Regions from separate parts of the Streptomyces sp. NPDC052301 genome, predicted to be linked through region 3. Evidence: predicted binding sites of a transcription regulator. Region 3 holds the regulator's gene; each other region holds the start of a gene.

Region 1 (7,555 bases), on a different contig from region 3:
TCTTGAACAACGCCGGTGACCATCGCATGTCGGGGGTCGAGAGGCGTTCACAACCGCATACAGCTCATCCAGAGGGGCAGAGGGAAACGGCCCGATGAAGCCCCGGCAACCCTCCAGTCGGTACTCGTAGATCGGCCCGATCAGGCGCGATCGCTCCGCGAGGCTCCCGGCTAGGGAAGGTGCCAAATCCGTCTCACGGCGAAGTGCGTCGTGAGGAAGATGAGGAGAAAGGGCCTCGCCTCCATGGCTGTGCAGACAGTTGCAAGCACCTCCGGTTCCACCGTCGATCTCGGTCCCGCCGCCGCCCTGAGCTGTCGTGAGTGCGGTCACCGGGTACCCCTCGGCCCCGTGTTCGCCTGCGAGGAGTGTTTCGGCCCGCTGGAGATCGCCTACGACTTCTCCGCGTACGACACCGAGGAACTGCGCCGGCGCATCGAGGCGGGCCCCGCGAACATCTGGCGGTACGCGCCGCTGCTGCCCGTCCCCGCCGACGTGGCCGACAAGCCCAACATCAACCCGGGCTGGACCAAGCTCGTCAAGGCCGACAACCTCGCCGCCGAGCTGGGTGTCACCGGCGGGCTGTACGTGAAGGACGACTCCGGCAACCCGACGCACTCCTTCAAGGACCGCGTCGTCGCGCAGGCCCTCGAGGCCGCCCGCGCCTTCGGCTTCACCACGCTCTCCTGCTCCTCCACGGGCAACCTGGCCGGTGCCGTCGGCGCCGCCGCCGCCCGGGCCGGCTTCCGCTCCTGCGTGTTCATCCCGCACGACCTGGAGCAGGGCAAGGTCGTCATGGCCGCGGTGTACGGCGGTGAACTCGTCGGCATCGAGGGCAACTACGACGACGTGAACCGCTTCTGCTCCGAGCTGATCGGCGACCCGGCCGGCGAGGGCTGGGGCTTCGTCAACGTCAACCTGCGGCCGTACTACGCGGAGGGCTCCAAGACCCTGGCGTACGAGATCTGCGAGCAGCTCGGCTGGCGGCTGCCCGACCAGATCGTCGTCCCGATCGCCTCCGGCTCCCAGCTCACGAAGATCGACAAGGGTCTGCAGGAGCTGATCGAGCTGGGTCTGGTCGAGGACAAGCCGTACAAGATCTTCGGCGCCCAGGCCGAGGGCTGCTCGCCGGTGTCGACCGCCTACAAGGCCGGCCACGACGTCGTACGCCCCCAGAAGCCGAACACCATCGCCAAGTCCCTCGCCATCGGCAACCCGGCCGACGGTCCCTACGTCCTGGACATCGCGCGCCGCACCGGCGGTGCCGTGGAGGACGTCACGGACGAGGAAGTCGTCGACGCCATCAAGCTCCTGGCCCGCACCGAGGGCATCTTCGCCGAGACGGCGGGCGGGGTGACCGTCGGTGTCACCCGCAAGCTGCTCAAGGACGGCGTGCTGGACCCGGCGAAGACCACGGTCGTCCTCAACACCGGCGACGGCCTGAAGACCCTCGACGCGGTGGCCGGCACCGGCCTGACCGCCACCATCCGCCCGACCCTGGACTCCTTCCGAGAGGCTGGCCTCGCATGAGCGTGACCGTCCGCATCCCCACCATCCTGCGCACCTACACCGGTGGTCAGGCCGAGGTCGCCGCCCAGGGCACGACCCTCGCCGAGGTCATCGAGGACCTGGAGAAGAACCACACGGGCATCGCGGCCCGGGTGCTGGACGACCAGGGCAAGCTGCGCCGTTTCGTCAACGTGTACGTCAACGACGACGACGTCCGCTTCGAGCAGGGCCTGCAGACCGCCACTCCGGACGGTGCCGGCGTCTCGATCATTCCGGCGGTCGCCGGCGGCTGATCATTACCTTGGGTAACTTCGGTTACCGATGGTGCATTGAATTGCCCCCTCCGTGAGAGAAGCGGAGGGGGCAATTCAGTGTGATTGAGCGCGGTAGAGTTGGGGAACGCGCTCCCGGTCGGACCGGTCGGGAGCCCTGTATTCATGCCGCAGGCCCGACAAGAAGTAGCCAAAGTGCGCGGGTTCTATGCGGCTTTTGTGGCTTTTATGGGGCCCGACTTGCCCTGACTGTGCATGAATTTTCGCCACATTCCGGACCGCTCGCGTCCAGAATTCTCGTCCGATTGACCTGTTGCAGACGGCAGTTGGACAGATACATTCAGCCGCGGTCGACGCGTTCCGGCGCACGCCCCCGTCGATGGGGGGTGAGGTCTGACCCGGGTCCGCGAAGTGTGGATCTGTGCAAGGGCCAGTAATAGGGGAGTTAGGCATGGCTCAGGGCACCGTCAAGTGGTTCAACGCGGAGAAGGGGTACGGCTTCATCGCGGTCGACGGTGGTGCGGACGTCTTCGTCCACTACAGCGCCATTCAGATGGACGGCTACCGCACCCTGGAAGAGGGCCAGCGGGTGGAGTTCGAGATCTCGCAGGGCCAGAAGGGCCCGCAGGCCGACATGGTTCGCCTCAGCGCCTGAACGTTTCTTGTCGACGAAGGGCCCGCACCGGCACAGGGTGCGGGCCCTTCGCCGTGCCCGGGGCCGCTCCGCGCCCGGGCGTGTTCGCGGGCGGCTGAGCGCCCCTCCGGGAGGGCGGAGGCGCTTGCACTCGACCATGCCGAGTGCTAATCATTGCGTTAGCACTCTGAAGGTGAGAGTGACAAAGAAGGACCGGGTCGGTGAGGCCCGCAGGCCACGTGGGGCAAGGAACCACAGGCCGGCGAGCCGTCCGTCGCGGGCGCGGGCGCGGTCCGAAGGAATCACCCCCAGTCCTGGAGGGACCACTTCACATGGCCAAGATCATCGCGTTCGACGAGGAGGCGCGGCGCGGCCTCGAGCGCGGCATGAACCAGCTCGCGGACGCCGTCAAGGTGACGCTCGGCCCCAAGGGTCGCAACGTCGTCCTCGAGAAGAAGTGGGGCGCCCCCACGATCACCAACGATGGTGTCTCCATCGCCAAGGAGATCGAGCTCGAGGACCCGTACGAGAAGATCGGCGCCGAGCTGGTCAAGGAAGTCGCCAAGAAGACGGACGACGTCGCCGGTGACGGTACGACCACCGCGACCGTGCTCGCCCAGGCCCTGGTCAAGGAAGGCCTGCGCAACGTCGCCGCCGGCGCCAACCCGATGGCTCTGAAGCGCGGTATCGAGAAGGCCGTCGAGGCCGTCTCCGCCGCCCTGCTGGAGCAGGCGAAGGACGTCGAGACCAAGGAGCAGATCGCCTCCACCGCGTCCATCTCCGCCGCCGACACCCAGATCGGCGAGCTCATCGCCGAGGCCATGGACAAGGTCGGCAAGGAAGGCGTCATCACCGTCGAGGAGAGCAACACCTTCGGCCTGGAGCTCGAGCTCACCGAGGGTATGCGCTTCGACAAGGGCTACATCTCCGCCTACTTCGCGACCGACATGGAGCGCATGGAGGCGTCGCTCGAGGACCCGTACATCCTCATCGCCAACTCCAAGATCGGCTCCGTCAAGGACCTGCTCCCGCTCCTCGAGAAGGTCATGCAGTCGGGCAAGCCGCTGCTGATCATCGCCGAGGACGTCGAGGGTGAGGCCCTGTCGACTCTGGTCGTCAACAAGATCCGCGGCACCTTCAAGTCCGTCGCCGTCAAGGCCCCGGGCTTCGGCGACCGCCGCAAGGCCATGCTCGGCGACATCGCCATCCTCACGGGCGGCGAGGTCATCTCCGAGGAGGTCGGCCTCAAGCTGGAGAACGCGACCCTGGACCTCCTGGGCCGCGCCCGCAAGGTCGTCATCACCAAGGACGAGACCACCATCGTCGACGGTGCCGGCTCCTCGGAGCAGGTCAACGGCCGCGTCAACCAGATCCGCGCCGAGATCGAGAACAGCGACTCGGACTACGACCGCGAGAAGCTGCAGGAGCGCCTGGCGAAGCTCGCCGGCGGTGTCGCGGTCATCAAGGCCGGTGCCGCCACCGAGGTGGAGCTCAAGGAGCGCAAGCACCGCATCGAGGACGCCGTCCGCAACGCGAAGGCCGCCGTCGAGGAGGGCATCGTCGCCGGTGGTGGCGTGGCCCTGCTGCAGGCCTCCCAGGTCTTCGAGAAGCTGGAGCTCGAGGGTGACGAGGCGACCGGCGCCAACGCCGTGAAGCTCGCGCTGGAGGCCCCGCTCAAGCAGATCGCCGTCAACGGTGGTCTCGAGGGTGGCGTCGTCGTCGAGAAGGTGCGCAACCTGACGGTCGGCCACGGCCTGAACGCCGCGACCGGCGAGTACGTCGACATGATCGCCGAGGGCATCATCGACCCGGCGAAGGTGACCCGCTCTGCCCTGCAGAACGCCGCCTCCATCGCCGCGCTGTTCCTCACCACCGAGGCCGTCATCGCCGACAAGCCGGAGAAGGCCGCCGCGCCGGCCGGCGGCGGCATGCCGGGCGGTGACATGGACTTCTGATCGACCTGACGGTTGATCGCCTGTCCTTCGGACCGAGGGCGGTACGTCCAGCTTCTGGCTGGGGGTGCCGCCCTCGGGCTTTCGCGGTGGGTTCAGTCGGCGTACTCCTTCAGCATCTCGGTGTCGAGGGTGATGCCCACCGGAGGCGGCAGCTCGACGGTCGCACCCCAGGGGCGGGTGGAGCACTGCAGGTAACGCCCGTCCTTCGGTTCGCTGTACACGCTGACCGTGCTGCTGTCGCGGTCGATGAGGAGGTAGACGGGGATCTCGGCCGCCGCGTAACCCACGGGCCTTTCGATGCGGTCACGCTGGTCGGTGTCGCGGTCGTGGGAGGTGATCTCCACGGCCATGAGGGCGCCGTCGGTCGAGGACCAGTTGCCGTGCCCCCTGAAGTGGCCTACGGGTGCGAGGAAACCGTCCGTGATGGCGCGGCCCTTGCGGTGGGCCTCGGCCTTGACGCCCCTCTCGGGCATGAGGTTCAGCTCGGGGCGCTGCTGCATGCACTGACGTAGCAGCCACATGAAGATCTCGCCGTGGTTGCCGTCCGGCATGGCCTTTACGACCACCTTTCCGTTGATGTACTCAAGCCGCACGGTTTCGGGGGCGGCCTCGGCCAGCTCCTCGAACTCCTCGACATCGAGCGGCCCGTGCCGGATGCACAGCTTCCCGCCGAGGAACTCCAGCGGGTTCCGCAGCTCCCTGGGAGCCCTGCGGACAAGTTCCTCGAAGTCCTCGAGGGACATCTGCGGGCGTTCTTCGGTATCAGGGGTCATGGCGTCGCCTCCTCCCCCTCCATCGTGCCCCTGAGTGGTCATGTCGGACCGTGGAAGCCGTCATACGGGTGTCCTCTCTTGTCGTCGTACGGACATCGCAGCCCGGATCGCGTCTGCGCGGGCGTGGACTGCGAGGGCCGGCAGGGGCGTACGGGGTTGTGCGGGAGCGCGTTCGCCGCGACAGCCGCCGCACACTCCCCCCGGCAGTGCCTCCGGCCGCCCCGGCACCCCGCATTCCGAGCACTCCAGGACCCGGCGGGGTGCCGGACGCGGGACCGGTTCGGGTGGGAGCTTGTCGACGAGTCTGCGGCGGACCAGGGCGGCCGGGTGGTGGACCGGCGTCGGCAGACCCTCCGTCAGCGCGCGGAGTACGGCCTCGTCGGTGGCCCCGCGTGCGAGCCACTCCGTGAGGAGCGGGGCGAGCGCGGCGCAGTCGGCGGCGGAGAGGGACAGGACCGGGGCCGTGCGGCCGAGGGCGGCGAGGAGGACGTGGGCGCGGGAACGGGTGGGGCCGGGCCGTTCGGGCGGGTGCGGGTCCTCCGGCACGGCGCCGCGCGTGAACGCCGTCCACCAGGAGTCGTCGCGTGCGGTACGGGACCACCACGATCGGGTGATCCAGCGCGAGCCCCCGTCCTCCGTCTCCAGCCGCTCCCTTCCTCGCCGCAAGTGCCCCGCCGCCTGGATGCGGTTGAGGGCCGTACGCAGCGCGCACTGACCGTAAGGGAGCTGCTTGGCCAGCGTTTTCACCGAGATGTCGGCGCCTTGGGGGAGCCGGTCGATGTATGCGGCGATGGCGGCTTCGCGGGGCGGGAGGTGCGCGAAGTCATGCTTGGTGCGGCGGTGTTGGTCCGGCGCGGAGCGCTTGCCGTAACCCGGGTTGGCCATCGGGTGGGAGGACGCGTGCGTGAGCGGGAGAGCAGGACTAAGCTTGGCTTCAGCCATGGGATCGACTCGCATTCGATCTTGTTGGTCAAGCCCCCGCAGGTGTTGGCGCACCTGACGGGGGCTGTTCGTTATGCGGGGACGCTAGAGGATCGTCACCGTGCGTGGCAAGTCGAGCGCGTCGCGTCAACTCGCGGGGTGGGAGGGTGGGTTGAGACCCCACCCATTCCGTGCAAAGAGGGCTCGGAGCTCAAGGCTTGAGGTTCGCGACGAACGCCGACCAGGCCTCGGGCCGGAACACGAGATTCGGGCCGTGGGGGGCGGTCTTCGAGTCGCGTACGGGGACGAGGGCGGGGTGACCCTGGGCGACTTCCAGGCAGTTGTCGGCGTTGCCGCTGTGGCTCGACTTGATCCATGCGGCCGCAGCCAGGTCTTGGTCAGGGATGTGCCTCATGGGCGTAATCCTCTGCCAACGCCTCGACCAGGGCCAGGGACTTCGCTTGCGAGAGCGCAGAGGCCACGAGGAGGTCGAACACGAACCTCAGTTGGGTGACGGTCGCCGGGTCGTCCTCCAGCCGTCCCGTGCGGACTCCTTCCAGGTAGACAAGCGGAGGAGCGTCCTCGAAGTCCATCAGCTTCAGGGCACCCTCCATCGCTGTGTGCGCACCCGCGCTGAGCGGCAGCACCTGCACGATGACCCGGCCCCGCCGGGCCAGACCGGCGACGTGGCGCAGCGCCTCTGCCATCACCGCCCGGCCCCCTGTCTCTCGGCGCAACGCCGCCTCGTCAAGCACCGCCCACAACAACGGCTTTGTTGGGTGGTCGAGTAGGCGGGCCCGCGCCATCCGGTTGTCCACCCACTCCTCGATGGTCTCCTCCGGTGTCGTCGGGTCGTACGCGTGGTTCACGGCCCTTGCGTAGGCGGACGTCTGCAGGAGCCCGGGAATGAGCAGCGGGGCGTACTGCCTGATCGCCGTGGCGCGGGTCTCCGACTCCGCCACCTCTGCGAAGTGCTCCTGGTATCGCGATTTGGCTGCCGCCATGCAGTTCCGCGCGAAGAACCCCCCTGTCTCCAGCACCTCATCCAGCATCCGCGCGATATCAGGCTGCATCCGCCGTGTCCCCGCCTCCAGCTGCCCGATGAACGACCCGCTCACGAACAGCCGCTGGCCCAGCTGGTCCTGGCTCAGCCCCATCCGCTCCCGGGCGTGCCGTAACTCGGCGCCCAGCAAGGCGCGTGGTGATGACGACGGGTCGAGGTCCTTCGGTCCTGCCATGGCAACTCCCTGTCACACACATGGGCTTGTTGGGACGCCGTATCTGGCCAGGTTAGGGCGCCGGCGACCACGCTGTGTGGTGAAGGGGAACGCTCTGTGTGGAGGGACTGGAGCAATGAGCACGAAGGAAACGGCCGCAGGCGAGCGGCCCGCCCGGACCGCCGAGGAAGCCGTCGAGCGGCTGCGCGCGGCCCTGCGGGGAGTCGGCGTCGTCCTGCCGTCGCTCCGGGTCGACCCGCTGAGCGTCTCGGACGAG
Region 2 (7,555 bases), on a different contig from region 3:
TATCCGCCCAGAACGGCTACAAGGGGTCACGTAATGGCAGATTTCTCCCGCCTTCCCGGACCGAACGCGGACCTGTGGGACTGGCAGCTGCTGGCTGCCTGCCGCGGGGTCGACAGCTCGCTCTTCTTCCACCCGGAGGGCGAGCGCGGGGCGGCTCGGAGCGCTCGCGAGAACTCGGCCAAAGAGGTCTGCATGAGGTGCCCCGTCCGTGCGGAATGCGCGGCGCATGCGCTGGCGGTGCGCGAGCCGTACGGAGTGTGGGGCGGCCTGACCGAGGACGAGCGCGAAGAGTTGATGGGACGGGCACGGAACCGTCTGGTGTCGGCGTCGACGACCAGCGGCACCACTGCTCCGAACCACTGAAGGAACGTTTCTGCAAGATCACCGGCGGGCACGCGCGCGCGTGCCCGTTGCTCCGTGCCCCCAAGCCCCCGCTGCCGCTACTTCCGCCCGGCCACCCGGGCCAGCTGCTCCAGCGTCGCCGCCACGGCCGGCACCTGCGCCAGGTCGGGCAGGGTCAGGGCGACGATCTCCCGCCGTACCGCCGGTTCCAGCCGTACCGTGCGCACCCCCCTGGGCCGTACCGACTCCACCGCCAGCTGCGGCAGTACGGCGACCCCGAGACCCGCGCCGACCAGGCCGACCACCGCCGGATAGTCGTCGGTCGCGAAGTCGATGCGCGGGGTGAAGCCGGCCCCCTCGCACACCTCCACCAACTGGCTGCGGCAGCGCGGACAGCCCGCGATCCACGGCTCACGGGCCAGCTCGCCGATGGCGACGGCGTCCGCGCGCGCGAGCCGGTGCCGCTCCGGGACCAGGGCGACCAGGCGGTCCGACAGCAGGGGCCGTACGACCAGGTCGTCCCAGTCCTCGGCGACCGCCGCTCCCTCGTAGCGGAAGGCCAGGGCCAGGTCGCAGTCGCCCTCGCGCAGCAGGGCGACCGACTTCGGGGGCTCGGCCTCCTCCAGGGAGACGCGGGTGCCGGGGTGGGCGGCGCGCAGGGCGGCCAGGGCGGTGGGGACCAGGGTGGAACTGCCGCTCGGGAAGGAGACCAGCCGGACCCGGCCCGCCCTGAGGCCCGCGATGGCGGCGACCTCCTCCTCGGCCGCGGTGAGCCCGGCGAGGATCCCGGAGGCGTGCCGGACCAGGGCCTCCCCGGCCTGGGTCAGGCGCATCTCGCGGCCGGTGCGGACCAGCAGCGGGGTGCCGACCGAGGCCTCCAGGGCCTTCATCTGCTGGCTGACGGCGGGCTGGGTGCAGCCCAGTTCGCGGCCCGCCGCCGAGAAGGAACCGGTGGCGGCGACGGCGCGCAGGACGCGGAGATGACGAGCCTCGATCACCCTTCGAGCATAAGGCCGCCTTGGGGCAGGCGCCTCATACTCGCTCGACGCTTTGAGGTCCGCTCCCGTACCGTGCGGTCATGAAGCTTCTCTCGGTCAATCTGGGCCTCCCCCGGCCGGTGCCGTACACGGACCAGCCGCAGGGGGTGACGGGCATAGACAAGCAGCCGGTCGACGGCCCGGTGCGGGTGGCGGCTCCGGGTCCCAAGGGGACCGCCGGCAGCGGGCTGGCCGGGGACGCGGTGTGCGACCTGCGCCACCACGGCGGGGACGACCAGGCGGTGTACGCCTACGCGCGCGAGGACCTCGACGACTGGGAGCGCGAGCTGGGCCGGTCACTGGTCAACGGCTGCTTCGGGGAGAACATCACGACGGCCGGTCTCGAGGTCTCCCGGGCCCTGATCGGCGAGCGCTGGCGGATCGGTCCCGAGGTGGTGCTGGAGGTGACCTCGGGGCGGATTCCGTGCCGTACTTTCCAGGGCCATCTGGGCGAGCGGGGATGGGTGAAGAGGTTCACCCGGAAGGGCGCCACCGGGGCCTACCTGCGGGTGATCGCACCGGGCGAGATACGAGGGGGCGACGCGATCGAGGTCGTGCACCGGCCGGACCACGGGGTGACGGCGGAGATGCAGTTCCGCGCGGTCACCACGGAGCGCGAGCTGCTGCCCCGGGTGCTGGCCGCGGGAGAGGCGCTGCACGCGGAGACGCTCGCGGCGGCCCGCAAGTACAGGACCGCTCGGACACGCTGAGGGGCTGTCACCGGCAGCCGACGCTGTCGGTCCGGGTCACTACCCTTGGGCCATGACAACGGCTCTGATTACGGGATCGACGGCGGGGATCGGTGCCGCGTTCGCGCGGCGGCTGGCGGCTGACGGGCATGACCTGGTCCTGGTGGCGCGGGACACCGGGCGGTTGCGCGAGCAGGCGACGGAACTGCACGACCGGCACGGCGTGGTGGTGGAGGTGCTGACCGCCGACCTGTCCGAGGACAAGGGCATCGAGACGGTGGCCGACCGGCTCGCCGACCGGAAGAACCCGGTCGACCTGCTGATCAACAACGCCGGTTTCGGCAACAAGGGCCGCTACCTGGAAGTCCCGATGGCCGACGAGCTGAAGATGCTCAAGGTGCACTGCGAGGCGGTGCTGCGGCTGACGTCGGCGGCGACGGAGGCGATGCGCGAGCGCGGCAGGGGCGGGGTCGTCAACGTCGCCTCCGTGGCCGCGTTCGTCCCCCGGGGCACCTACGGCGCGTCCAAGGCGTGGGTCGTGCAGTTCACCCAGGGCGCGGCCAAGGACCTGGCGGGCAGCGGGGTCCGGCTGATGGCGCTGTGCCCCGGCTTCGTGCGCACGGAGTTCCACCAGCGGGCCGGGATGGGCACGGACAACATCCCCGGCTGGATGTGGCTGGACGCGGACAAATTGGTCGCGGCGGCGCTGGCGGACCTCGCGCGGGGCAGGACACTGTCGATCCCCGACCCGCGCTACAAGGCGCTGATGGGCCTGGTGAAGGTCACTCCGCGCGGGCTGCTGGGCGGGATCTCCTCCAGGACGGGGCGCAAGTACGGCCCGCAGTAGCGGGCGGGTGCCGTCGGCGGTCCGGTGCGAAAATGAGCGTGACACGACCGGACCAGGGGGGCCGGAGGCGGCGGCATGACCTTCGTACAGCTCATCGAGTGCAGGACGAGCCGGCTGGACGAGATGAACCGGCTGATGGACGACTGGGTCAGACAGACCAAGGGCAGGCGCACGGCGACGCACGCACTGGTCGCCAAGGACCGCTCGGACGCGGCGCACGTCGTCGAAGTGGTGGAGTTCCCGTCGTACGAGGACGCGATGCGGAACTCGAACCTTCCGGAGACCGACAAGATCTTCCGGGAGATGGTCGCGCTGTGCGACGAGATGCCCTCGTTCACCGATCTGGACGTCGTACGGGACGAGCGGTTGTCCGAGGACACCGTGCGGCGGTTCTTCGAGGCGCTCGCGACCGCGGGTGAGCTGCCTCCGCTCAACGATCTGCTGGACGAGGACATCCACAGCCACGATCCGGTGAACCCGCAGGACACCCTCGGCCTGGACAACGCGCGCAGCGAGTACCGGATGTGGCGGGGCGGCTTCGACTTCGCCTTCACCCTCGAGGACGTGCTGGCCCAGGACGACCGGGCCTGCGCGCGCTGGACGTGGAGCGCCACGCACAAGGGCGACTTCCTGGGGATCCCGCCCACCGGCAGGCAGGTCACGATGACCGGGATGACGCTGTTCCGCTTCGGCCACGAGGGCAAGATCGCCGAGATCTGGTGGCAGCACGACCAGCTGGGGCTGATGCAGCAGCTGGGGGCGCTGGACGAGCTGGAGCAGTAGACAGGGCGAAGGCCCGGCCCCCGAAGGGTGCCGGGCCTCAGCCGTGCGATGCCTCAGTGGTGCGTGCCTCAGTGGGCGTGGCCGTGGCCGTGGCCCGCGGCGGCCGGCTCTTCCTCTTCCTTCTTCTCGACGACCAGGGTCTCGGTCGTGAGCAGCAGGGAGGCGATGGAGGCGGCGTTCTCCAGGGCGGAGCGGGTGACCTTCACCGGGTCGATGACGCCGGACTTGACCAGGTCGCCGTACTCGCCGGTGGCGGCGTTGTAGCCGTTGCCCTTCTCGAGCTCGGCCACCTTGGAGACGATGACGTAGCCCTCGAGGCCGGCGTTCTCGGCGATCCAGCGCAGCGGCTCGACGGCGGCGCGGCGGACGACCGCGACACCGGTGGCCTCGTCGCCGGTCTTGCCGAGGTTGCCCTCGAGGACCTTGACGGCGTGGACCAGAGCGGAGCCACCACCGGAGACGATGCCCTCCTCGACCGCGGCGCGGGTCGCGGAGATGGCGTCCTCCAGACGGTGCTTCTTCTCCTTCAGCTCCACCTCGGTGGCGGCGCCGACCTTGATCACGCACACGCCGCCGGCCAGCTTCGCGAGGCGCTCCTGGAGCTTCTCGCGGTCCCAGTCGGAGTCGGTGTTCTCGATCTCGGCCTTGATCTGCGCGACGCGGCCGGTGAGGTCCTCGGCCTTGCCGGCACCCTCGACGATCGTGGTGTCGTCCTTGGTGACGGTGACGCGGCGGGCGGAGCCGAGCACGTCGATGCCGACCTGGTCGATCTTGAGACCGACCTCCTCGGAGATGACGGTGGCGCCGGTGAGGACGGCCATGTCCTGCAGCATCGCCTTGCGGCGGTCGCCGAAGCCCGGGGCCTTCACCGCGACGGCGTTGAAGGTGCCGCGGATCTTGTTGACGACCAGGGTCGACAGGGCCTCGCCCTCGACGTCCTCGGCGATGATCAGCAGCGGCTTGGAGGCACCGGCCTGGATGACCTTCTCCAGCAGCGGCAGCAGGTCCGCGATGGCGGAGATCTTGCCCTGGTGGATCAGGATGTACGGGTCGTCGAGGACGGCCTCCATGCGCTCCTGGTCCGTGACGAAGTACGGCGACAGGTAGCCCTTGTCGAAGGCCATGCCCTCGGTGAAGTCCAGCTCCAGACCGAAGGTGTTGGACTCCTCGACGGTGATGACACCGTCCTTGCCGACCTTGTCCATCGCCTCGGCGATGAGCTCGCCGACCTGCTGGTCCTGGGCGGACAGCGCGGCGACGGCGGCGATGTCGGACTTCTCGTCGATCGGGCGGGCGGTCGCGAGGAGGTCCTCGGAGACCGCGGCCACGGCCGCGTCGATGCCCTTCTTCAGCAGGGCCGGGGAGGCACCGGCGGCGACGTTCTTCAGGCCCTCGCGCACCAGCGCCTGGGCGAGCACGGTCGCGGTGGTGGTGCCGTCACCAGCGATGTCGTTGGTCTTGGTCGCCACCTCCTTCACCAGCTGCGCGCCGAGGTTCTCGTACGGGTCCTCGATCTCGACCTCGCGGGCGATCGTGACACCGTCGTTGGTGATGGTGGGGGCGCCGAACTTCTTGTCGATGACGACGTTGCGGCCCTTGGGGCCGATCGTCACCTTCACCGTGTCGGCCAGCTTGTTGACGCCGCGCTCAAGGGCGCGACGGGCGTCCTCGTCGAACTTCAGAATCTTCGCCATGACAGCGGAAGCCCTCTCGGAAATCTGTGGGAGTAAAGACAACTGCGCCCCGGGCGCCCGGCTTCGTTATCGGTCGCGGGGGCCAGGGGCGCAGCTCAAGAGCAAAATGTGCTCGAGGTGATTACTTCTCGATGATCGCGAGCACGTCGCGAGCCGAGAGGACGAGGTACTCCTCGCCGTTGTACTTCACCTCGGTGCCGCCGTACTTGCTGTAGAGGACGACATCGCCGACCTTGACGTCGAGCGGAAGGCGCTCGCCGTTCTCGAAGCGGCCCGGGCCCACGGCGAGGACGGCGCCCTCCTGGGGCTTCTCCTTCGCGGTGTCCGGGATGACCAGGCCAGAGGCGGTGGTCTGCTCGGCGTCGAGCGGCTGGACCACGATGCGGTCCTCGAGCGGCTTGATGGCAACCTTGGAGCTGGTGGTCGTCACGATCCGACCTCCCCCTTCGGAGATCTCACGGGGTTAACTGTCTGAGGTGGCGACCAGGTCGATCCGTCGTCGCGGGTGCCGGACCTGCCCGTCGCGTATTGGCACTCTCCGGTGGTGAGTGCCAGAGCCGAGACTATGACCGCGATTAGCACTCGGTCAAGCGGAGTGCCAATGCCGTGCGGCGCGTCGGCCGAAGATCGCTCGCGCCGGGCTCCTCGGCGGCCGCCGCTCAGTTCAGATAGTCCTCCAGCCGCCCCACCGTCAGCCCCCTCTGCTGGGCCCCCCGCACCACCCTGACCGTGCGTTCCCGCAAGTTCGGGCCCGTCGTCTCGTCCGGGCCGACCAGGACGATGTCGCCGGGGCGGAGGTGGTGGGGGCCGTGCGTGTAGACGAGGTCGGTCGGGGTCATGGCGGCGCGCCACAGGACGATCGCCGAGATGCCGCAGTCGGCCGCCGCGTGCAGGGTCGTGGTGTCGTACGTGCCGTAGGGCGGCCGGAAGAGGAGGGGGCGGATGCCGAAGTGGGCGCGGAGCCGGTCCTGCTGGCCGCAGATCTCGGCACGCTGGCCGTGGTACGGCAGTCCGGCGAGGGCGCGGTGGTCGAGGGTGTGGTTCTGGATGCCGGCGCCGAGCGCGCGCAGCCGGCCGAAGTGGCCGTAGCCGGGGCCGACGACGCTGTCGGTGAGGAACATGCTGACGGGGAGCCGCAGTTCGCGGACCATGTCGACGAAGCGGGGGTCCTGCTCGGAGCCGTCGTCGTAGGTGAGGAAGACGACCGGGTCGCGGGTGGGGACGTGGTCGATGACGCGCGGCAGCGACCGGCCCCCCGCGTGCGGGGCGAGGGCGAGGGCGCGGGCGGGGGGCCGGGGCGGGCGCGGCAGGGGCTCGGCCAGACCCCAGCGGCGATAGGGCTGGTCGGGAGAGGGCCCGTGCGGGCGTACTTGTTCCGCGGCCTTCTTGCCGAGGCGTTCGATGGGGTCGACGGACTGGGCGCAGCCCGTCAGGAGGAGGGCCACGGCGAGAACGGCGGCCGGGCCCCGGCCGCGCGGCGGGCGCCGCCGGGAGCCGGTCCGTGCCGTCCTGCCCGGCCGGCTCCTCCCCGGCGTCACAGGTAGTCCTCCAGGCGGGCCACGGCATAGCCCTCGCGCGTGACCTTGTCCAGGAAGCGGCGCATGTCGTCGACCATCGTGCCGTTCCAGTCGTCCCGGCCGCGGAAGTGGGTGAGGACGATGTCGCCGCGGCGCAGCTTCTGGTCGTCCTCGCGGTACTCCCAGTGGTCGACGAAGACCTCCTCGTTCCAGATCGGTGCGTACTTGATGCCGCAGGTCTTGGCGGCGATCAGGGTGTCCTGGTTGTAGTTGCCGTAGGGCGGGCGGAAGACCGTCGGGCGCTTGCCGAACTGCTTCTCCATGATGTCCTGCATGCCGCAGATCTCGTCCTTCTGCTCCTCGTAGGACAGACCCGGCAGGTAGGGGTGGTGGAGGGTGTGGTTGTTGAGGGTGTGGCCGTAGGACTGCATCGTGCGGAAGTAGCCGTAGTCGTCCTTGACCAGGTAGTTGCTGAGGAAGGCGGTGTACGGGACCTTCAGGTCCCGCATCATCTGCAGGAACCGGGGGTCCTTCTCCGAGCCGTCGTCGATGGTGAGGAAGACGATCTTCTGCTTGGTGGGGACGGTGGTGAAGACCGGGGGCAGGTACCAGTCCTCCTGGTGGTCCACCTCGAAGCCGGCCCGGG
Region 3 (7,555 bases):
CGCTGCCGCTCGTCCTCGGCCCCGACGGCACCGTGCGCACCGCCGCCCGGCCGCAGACCCTGCTCGGCGTCGTCGAGGACGAGACCTACACCAGCGAGACACTCGAGCTGCGGCCCGGCGACAGCCTGCTGTGCGTCACCGACGGGGTGACCGAGCGGCGCTCCGGCTCCCGCCAGTTCGACGACGGCGACGGGCTGGCCCGCGCCCTGTCCGGCTGCGCCGGGCTCGACGCCGAGCAGATCGCGGAAAGGATCCGCCGCCTGGTGCACGACTTCGGCGGCGGCCTGCCCGAGGACGACCTGGCGCTGCTGGTGCTGCAGGCCGGGTAACGGCGTCGGTGCTGGACAATGGAGGGCATGCCTTCCGCACTCCCCGACGGCGAGCCCGTCCCCGCCGACGGCGCGCTGCCCGCGCACGCCCTCGCCGGGGCCGACGACCGCCCGCTCGGCTTCTACCTGCACGTCCCGTACTGCGCGACCCGCTGCGGCTACTGCGACTTCAACACCTACACCGCGACCGAGCTGCGCGGCACGGGCGGCGTGCTGGCGTCCCGCGACAACTACGCGGACACGCTGACCGACGAGATCCGACTCGCCCGGAAGGTGCTCGGCGACGACCCGCGCCAGGTCCGTACGGTCTTCGTCGGCGGCGGTACGCCCACGCTGCTGGCCGCGGACGATCTCGTACGGATGCTGGCGGCCATCCGCGACGAGTTCGGCCTGGCGCCGGACGCGGAGATCACGACGGAGGCGAACCCGGAGTCGGTGGATCCGGCGTACCTGGCCACGCTCCGGGAGGGCGGCTTCAACCGGATCTCCTTCGGCATGCAGAGCGCGAGGCAGCATGTGCTGAAGATCCTGGACCGCACCCACACCCCCGGCCGCCCCGAGGCCTGCGTCGCGGAGGCGCGGGCGGCGGGCTTCGAGCACGTGAACCTGGACCTGATCTACGGCACCCCCGGCGAGAGCGACGACGACTGGCGGGCCTCGCTGGACGCGGCGATCGGCGCGGGACCGGACCACGTCAGCGCCTACGCGCTCATCGTGGAGGAGGGCACCCAGCTGGCCCGCCGCATCCGCCGGGGCGAGGTCCCGATGACCGACGACGACGTGCACGCGGACCGCTACCTGATCGCCGAGGAGATGCTCTCCGCGGCGGGCTTCGACTGGTACGAGGTCTCCAACTGGGCCACCTCGGAGGCGGGCCGCTGCCTGCACAACGAGCTGTACTGGCGCGGCGCCGACTGGTGGGGCGCGGGTCCCGGCGCGCACTCGCACGTGGGCGGGGTGCGCTGGTGGAACGTCAAGCACCCGGGGGCGTACGCGGCGGCGCTGGCGGACGGACGGTCCCCGGGGGCCGGGCGCGAGCTGCTGACGGACGAGGACCGGCGCGTGGAGCGCATCCTGCTGGAGCTGCGGCTGCGGGAAGGAGTGCCGCTGTCCCTGCTGAAGGAGGACGGCCTCGCGGCGTCCCGGCGGGCGCTGGCGGACGGGCGGCTCCAGGAAGGGCCGTACGAGGAGGGGCGGGCCGTGCTGACGCTGCGCGGGCGGCTGCTGGCGGATGCGGTGGTGCGGGATCTGGTGGACTGATCACCTGGGGGAGTGAGTCGATGCAGCAGGCGGATCCCCGTCGAACGCCGGTCCAGCCTCAAACGTTCCATCCGTGCGGCAGGCAAGGTGCCCGCCCACCTCGTCGTCGACCCGATCACGGCGCAGTGCGTCCTGCTGAACCGACCCGGTCGGAGAGGGCGAGGAAGCCGACTACCGGAAGCAGTTCGTCGTGAGGTTCGGTGAGCCGCCGCCGCTGGACATCCTGGGAATCGAACTCGACACCACCGAGTTCGGAACATTCCCTGACGTCAGGCCCCACCGCCACCCGTGACGAAGTCGATCAGTTCCTCCACCCGCCCCAGCAGCTCAGGCTCCAGGTCCTTGTAGGAGCCCACCCGCTTCAGGATCGCCTGCCACACCGCCCCGGTGTTCTCCGCCGGCCAGCCAAGGGCCCGGCAGACCCCCGTCTTCCAGTCCTGCCCCTTCGGCACCGTCGGCCAGACGTCGATCCCCAGCGCCGCCGGCTTCACCGCCTGCCAGATGTCGATGTACGGGTGGCCGACCACCAGGGCGTGATCACTGCTCACCGCCTCCGCGATCCGCCACTCCTTGGTGCCCGGCACCAGGTGGTCCACCAGGACGCCCAGGCGGGCGTCCGGGCCCGGGGCGAAGTCCTCCACGATCGCCGGCAGATCGTCGACGCCCCCCAGGTACTCCACGACCACGCCCTCGATGCGCAGGTCGTCGCCCCACACCTTCTCGACCAGCTCGGCGTCGTGCCGGCCCTCGACGTAGATGCGGCCGGCGCGGGCCACGCGCGCGCGTGCGCCGGGGACGGCGACCGAGCCGGAGGCCGTACGGGAGGGGCGGACCGGACCCGAGGACGGCCGTACGAGCGTCACCACGCGGCCCTCCAGCAGGAAGCCCCGCGGCTCCAGCGGGAACACCCGGTGCTTGCCGAAGCGGTCCTCCAGCGTCACCGTGCCCGCCTCGCAGCGGATCACCGCCCCGCAGAACCCGGTGCCCGGCTCCTCCACCACCAGGCCCGGCTCCGCCGGCACCTCCGGCACGGGCTTCTGCTTCTTCCACGGTGGGGTCAGGTCGGCGGAGTACTGGCGCATTCGGATGACGATAGGAGAAGCCGCGCGATCGTGCTCACGACACGCCGAACCGCGCCGCCAGGGCGTCCCGTTGCCGTCGTACGAAGGCCGCGTCCACCGCCGCTCCGTGCCCGGGCACGTACAGGGCGTCCGCCCCGCCCAGCGCGAGCAGCCGGTCCAGCGCGTCCGGCCAGCGGGACGGCACCGCGTCCGGGCCCGCCTGGGGCTCCCCCGACTCCTCGACCAGGTCGCCGCAGAACACCACCTCCCGCTCCCCGGCGACCAGGACCGCGAGGTCGTGCGGTGTGTGGCCCGGGCCCACGTTGGCGAGCAGCACCTGCCGGCCGCCGCCCAGGTCCAGTGTCCACTCGCCGGAGACGAGGTGCTGCGGCGGGACCAGCGCGTCCACCGCCTCGTCGGTGTCGGCCTCCGGCAGACCGTTGCCGATCGCGTCCCGGCGCAGTTCCGCGCGCTCCGACGCCAGCACCGCGTCCGTCCCCACCGCCGCGTACACCTCGGCCCCGGCGAACGCCGACGCCCCGAAGACATGGTCGAAATGGGGGTGGGTGAGCGCGAGATGGGTCACACGGCCGCCGGCCAGTTCCTGTCCCTGGGCCCGCAGACGCGTCCCCTCGGCCAGACTCGAGCCGGCGTCCACCATGAGTGCCGTACCCTCGCCGAGGACGAGCCCCACCGTGCAGTCCCAGCCGGGCAGCCTGCACCGCCCGACCCCGGCGGCCAGCCGCTCCCATCCCAGGTCTTCCCAAGTCACCGTCATACCGCGACGCTAGCGGTACGAGGTGGTACGGACCCGGTGGAGCGGGACCGACCTTGCCCAGTGCGTACCCGACAGCCGTACACTGGGCCCGGGGAACGCTGGCACTCGCATGGGAAGAGTGCCAGGTGGACGATCCGGACGGACGATGCGACGACGTGCTGGAGGTGCGCGCGAATGCTGAGTGAACGCAGGCTTCAGGTGCTGCGCGCGATCGTCCAGGACTACGTCGGCACCGAGGAGCCCGTGGGCTCGAAGGCGCTCACCGAACGGCACAACCTCGGCGTCTCCCCGGCGACCGTCCGCAACGACATGGCGGCCCTGGAGGACGAGGGGTTCATCGCGCAGCCGCACACCAGTGCGGGGCGCATCCCCACCGACAAGGGCTACCGGCTGTTCGTGGACAAGCTGGCGGGCGTCAAGCCGATGACGGCGCCCGAGCGGCGGGCCATCCAGAACTTCCTGGAGGGCGCCGTCGACCTCGACGACGTCGTGGCGCGGACCGTGCGGCTGCTCGCGCAGCTGACCCGGCAGGTCGCCGTCGTGCAGTACCCGTCCCTCACCCGGTCCACCGTGCGGCACGTGGAGCTGCTCGCGCTCGCCCCCGCGCGCGTGATGCTCGTGCTGATCACGGACACCGGCCGGGTCGAGCAGCGGATGGTCGACTGCCCGACGCCGTTCGGGGAGGCCTCGCTCGCGGATCTGCGGGCGCGGTTGAACAGCCGGGTCGCGGGCCGCCGGTTCGCTGATGTGCCGAAGCTGGTCGAGGACCTGGCGGATGCCTTCGAGCCGGAGGACCGCGGTACGGTCTCCACGGTGCTCTCCACCCTCCTGGAGACACTCGTCGAGGAGAACGAGGAGCGGCTGATGATCGGCGGCACGGCCAATCTCACCCGCTTCGGGCATGACTTTCCCCTCACGATCCGGCCCGTCCTGGAGGCCCTTGAGGAGCAGGTCGTGCTCCTCAAGCTCCTGGGCGAGGCGAAGGATCCGGGCATGACCGTGCGCATCGGGCACGAGATCGCCCACGAAGGACTCAACTCCACCTCCGTGGTGTCGGTGGGCTACGGTTCGGGCGGCGAGGCGGTTGCCAAGCTCGGCGTGGTCGGACCGACCCGCATGGACTACCCGGGAACGATGGGAGCGGTACGCGCAGTGGCACGGTACGTCGGACAGATCCTGGCGGAGTCGTAAGTGGCCACGGACTACTACGCCGTTCTCGGCGTGCGCCGCGACGCGTCGCAGGATGAGATCAAGAAGGCGTTCCGTCGGCTCGCGCGCGAGCTGCACCCGGACGTCAACCCCGATCCGAAGACCCAGGAGCGGTTCAAGGAGATCAACGCCGCTTACGAGGTGCTGTCGGATCCGCAGAAGAAGCAGGTCTACGACCTCGGCGGTGACCCGCTCTCGCAGGCCGGCGGTGCCGGTGCGGGCGGCTTCGGGGCCGGTGGCTTCGGCAACTTCTCCGACATCATGGACGCGTTCTTCGGTACGGCGTCGCAGCGCGGCCCGCGTTCGCGCACCCGGCGCGGCCAGGACGCGATGATCCGGATCGAGGTCGAGCTGGACGAGGCGGCCTTCGGCACGACCAAGGACATCCAGGTCGACACCGCGGTCGTCTGCAACACCTGCAACGGTGACGGTGCGGCCCCGGGCACGTCCGCCCAGACGTGTGACATGTGCCGTGGCCGCGGTGAGGTCTCGCAGGTCACCCGGTCCTTCCTCGGCCAGGTCATGACCTCGCGCCCCTGCCCCCAGTGCCAGGGCTTCGGCACGGTCGTGCCGACCCCGTGCCCGGAGTGCGCCGGCGACGGCCGGGTCCGCTCGCGGCGGACCCTGACCGTGAAGATCCCGGCCGGTGTGGACAACGGCACGCGGATCCAGCTCGCCGGCGAGGGCGAGGTCGGCCCCGGTGGCGGTCCGGCCGGTGACCTGTACGTCGAGATCCACGAGCTGCCGCACCCGACGTTCCAGCGGCGCGGTGACGACCTGCACTGCACGGTCACCATCCCGATGACCGCGGCGGCCCTCGGCACCAAGGTCCCGCTGGAGACCCTGGACGGCATGGAGGAGGTCGACATCCGGCCCGGCACCCAGTCCGGCCAGTCGATCCCGCTGCACAACCGGGGCGTCACGCATCTGCGCGGCGGCGGCCGGGGCGACCTCATCGTGCACGTCGAGGTCACGACCCCGACGAAGCTCGACCCCGAGCAGGAGCGCCTGCTGCGCGAGCTGGCCAAGCTGCGCGGTGAGGAACGGCCGCAGGGCCAGTTCCAGCCGGGTCAGCAGGGGCTGTTCTCGCGGCTGAAGGACGCGTTCAACGGACGCTGAGCCGGCCCGCCGGGAAGTGGCTGCGGGGTGCCACGGCACCCCGTATGCCACCGGCCTATGCCGCAGGAAGCCCGGATTCGGACTCTTTCAAAGGACGTGACAACATGCGGTCATGTCCTCCGCGCTGACCGATCTCTTCCCCCACCCGATCGTGCAGGCTCCCATGGCGGGCGGCGGTTCCGTCCCGCAGCTCGCCGCCGCCGTGTCCGAGGCCGGCGGCCTCGGTTTCCTCGCCGCCGGATACAAGACCGCCGACGGCATGTACCAGGAGATCAAGCAGCTGCGGGGGCTCACCGCCCGCCCCTTCGGCGTGAACGTGTTCATACCGCAGCCCGAGTATGCCGAGTCCGGTGCCGTGGAGGTCTACGCCCACCAGCTGGCCGGCGAGGCCGCCTGGTACGAGACCGAGCTGGGCGATCCGGACAGCGGCCGGGACGACGGGTACGACGCCAAGCTCGCCGTGCTCCTCGACAACCCGGTGCCGGTGGTCTCCTTCCACTTCGGTGTGCCGAGCCGGGAGGCCGTCGACGCCCTGCACCGTGCCGGAACCTTCATCCTGGTCACCGCCACCACCGCCGAGGAGGCCCGCGCGGTCGAGCGAGCCGGCGCGGACGCGGTCATCGCCCAGGGCGTGGAGGCCGGCGGACACCTGGGCACGCACCGGGACATCCCCGAGAACGACGGTTCCGGCATCGGGCTGCTGTCCCTGATCGCACAGATCAGGGAGGGCGTCGGCATCCCGGTCGTCGCCGCCGGCGGCCTCATGCGCGGCAGCCAGATCGCCGCCGTCCTCGCGGCGGGCGCGAGCGCGGCCCAGCTGGGCACCGCCTTCCTCGCCACCCCGGAGTCCGGCGCCCACGCCCTGCACAAGCAGGCGCTCACCGACCCCCTGTTCGCGCGCACCGAGCTGACCCGCGCCTTCTCCGGCCGCCCGGCGCGCGGACTGGTCAACCGCTTCCTGCGCGAACACGGCCCGTACGCCCCCGCCGCCTACCCGGACATCCACCACCTCACCTCCCCGCTGCGCAAGGCCGCCGCCAAGGCCGGTGACGCCCAGGGCATGGCGCTGTGGGCGGGACAGGGACACCGGATGGCCCGTGAGCTGCCCGCGGGGCGGCTGGTGGAGGTGCTGGTCGAGGAACTCGACGCCGCCAGGACAGCGTTGTCGGCCGAGGGAGGCCCGCGATGACCGCGCCCGTGTTCCTCGTCGACTCGCTGGAGGGCGTGGGTCCCGGCTCGGTCGTCGACGTCACCGGCCCCGAGGGGCGGCACGCGGTCTCCGTGCGGCGGTTGCAGCCCGGGGAGGGCGTGGTGCTCACCGACGGCAGGGGCCGGGGGGCGGCCGGTGTGGTCGTCGCTGTGTCGGGCAAGGACCACCTGGTCGTCGAGCCGTTCGAGTTCCCGGTGGAACCCGAGCCCAGTCCCCGGATCACCGTCGTCCAGGCCCTCCCCAAGGGCGACCGCGGCGAGCTGGCCGTGGAGACGATGACGGAGACCGGTGTCGACGCGATCGTGCCCTGGCAGGCCGCCCGCTGCATCACCCAGTGGAAGGGCGACCGGGGCCTGAAGGCGCTCGCCAAGTGGCGGGCCACCGCGCGCGAGGCCGGCAAGCAGTCCCGCCGGCTGCGCTTCCCGGAGGTCGCGGACGCGGCGAGCACCAAACAGGTCGCCGCGCTTCTCGCCGAAGCCGACTTCGCCGCCGTGCTGCACTCCGACTTCGAGCACACCAGCCTGCCGCTCGCCACCGTCGAACTCCCCGCCCAGGGCGACATCGTGCTGGTCGTCGGCCCCGAAGGCGG

The links. Region 3 encodes HrcA, which represses chaperone genes, less so after heat shock. Its sites were predicted from a motif close to TTNGCACTCNGNNNNNCNGAGTGCNAA; they were not measured.
Positions count from the first base shown of each region.
Region 1: the regulator HrcA is predicted to act here: its motif matches at 2,557-2,583, upstream of groL (chaperonin GroEL).
Region 2: the regulator HrcA is predicted to act here: its motif matches at 5,968-5,994, upstream of groES (co-chaperone GroES).

Region 1 covers NZ_JBIUBE010000006.1:437,908-445,462, reverse strand. Annotated here, with positions in the region: SAM riboswitch class I at 62-226, shown strand; gene thrC (threonine synthase) at 244-1,527, shown strand; gene ACIHEJ_RS19725 (MoaD/ThiS family protein) at 1,524-1,799, shown strand; gene ACIHEJ_RS19720 (cold-shock protein) at 2,230-2,433, shown strand; gene groL (chaperonin GroEL) at 2,745-4,367, shown strand; gene ACIHEJ_RS19710 (Uma2 family endonuclease) at 4,460-5,140, opposite strand; gene ACIHEJ_RS19705 (hypothetical protein) at 5,201-6,082, opposite strand; gene ACIHEJ_RS19700 (DUF397 domain-containing protein) at 6,273-6,476, opposite strand; gene ACIHEJ_RS19695 (Scr1 family TA system antitoxin-like transcriptional regulator) at 6,460-7,299, opposite strand; gene ACIHEJ_RS19690 (hypothetical protein) at 7,415-7,555, shown strand, end outside.
Region 2 covers NZ_JBIUBE010000009.1:105,332-112,886, reverse strand. Annotated here, with positions in the region: gene ACIHEJ_RS25620 (WhiB family transcriptional regulator) at 34-363, shown strand; gene ACIHEJ_RS25615 (LysR family transcriptional regulator) at 441-1,340, opposite strand; gene ACIHEJ_RS25610 (MOSC domain-containing protein) at 1,421-2,089, shown strand; gene ACIHEJ_RS25605 (SDR family NAD(P)-dependent oxidoreductase) at 2,142-2,915, shown strand; gene ACIHEJ_RS25600 (ester cyclase) at 2,991-3,698, shown strand; gene groL (chaperonin GroEL) at 3,767-5,392, opposite strand; gene groES (co-chaperone GroES) at 5,514-5,822, opposite strand; gene ACIHEJ_RS25585 (polysaccharide deacetylase family protein) at 6,052-6,837, opposite strand; gene ACIHEJ_RS25580 (polysaccharide deacetylase family protein) at 6,927-7,555, opposite strand, start outside.
Region 3 covers NZ_JBIUBE010000005.1:134,055-141,609, reverse strand. Annotated here, with positions in the region: gene ACIHEJ_RS15130 (SpoIIE family protein phosphatase) at 1-329, shown strand, start outside; gene hemW (radical SAM family heme chaperone HemW) at 357-1,589, shown strand; gene ACIHEJ_RS15120 (DUF3097 domain-containing protein) at 1,859-2,671, opposite strand; gene ACIHEJ_RS15115 (MBL fold metallo-hydrolase) at 2,706-3,428, opposite strand; gene hrcA (heat-inducible transcriptional repressor HrcA) at 3,603-4,619, shown strand; gene dnaJ (molecular chaperone DnaJ) at 4,620-5,756, shown strand; gene ACIHEJ_RS15100 (nitronate monooxygenase) at 5,869-6,945, shown strand; gene ACIHEJ_RS15095 (16S rRNA (uracil(1498)-N(3))-methyltransferase) at 6,942-7,555, shown strand, end outside.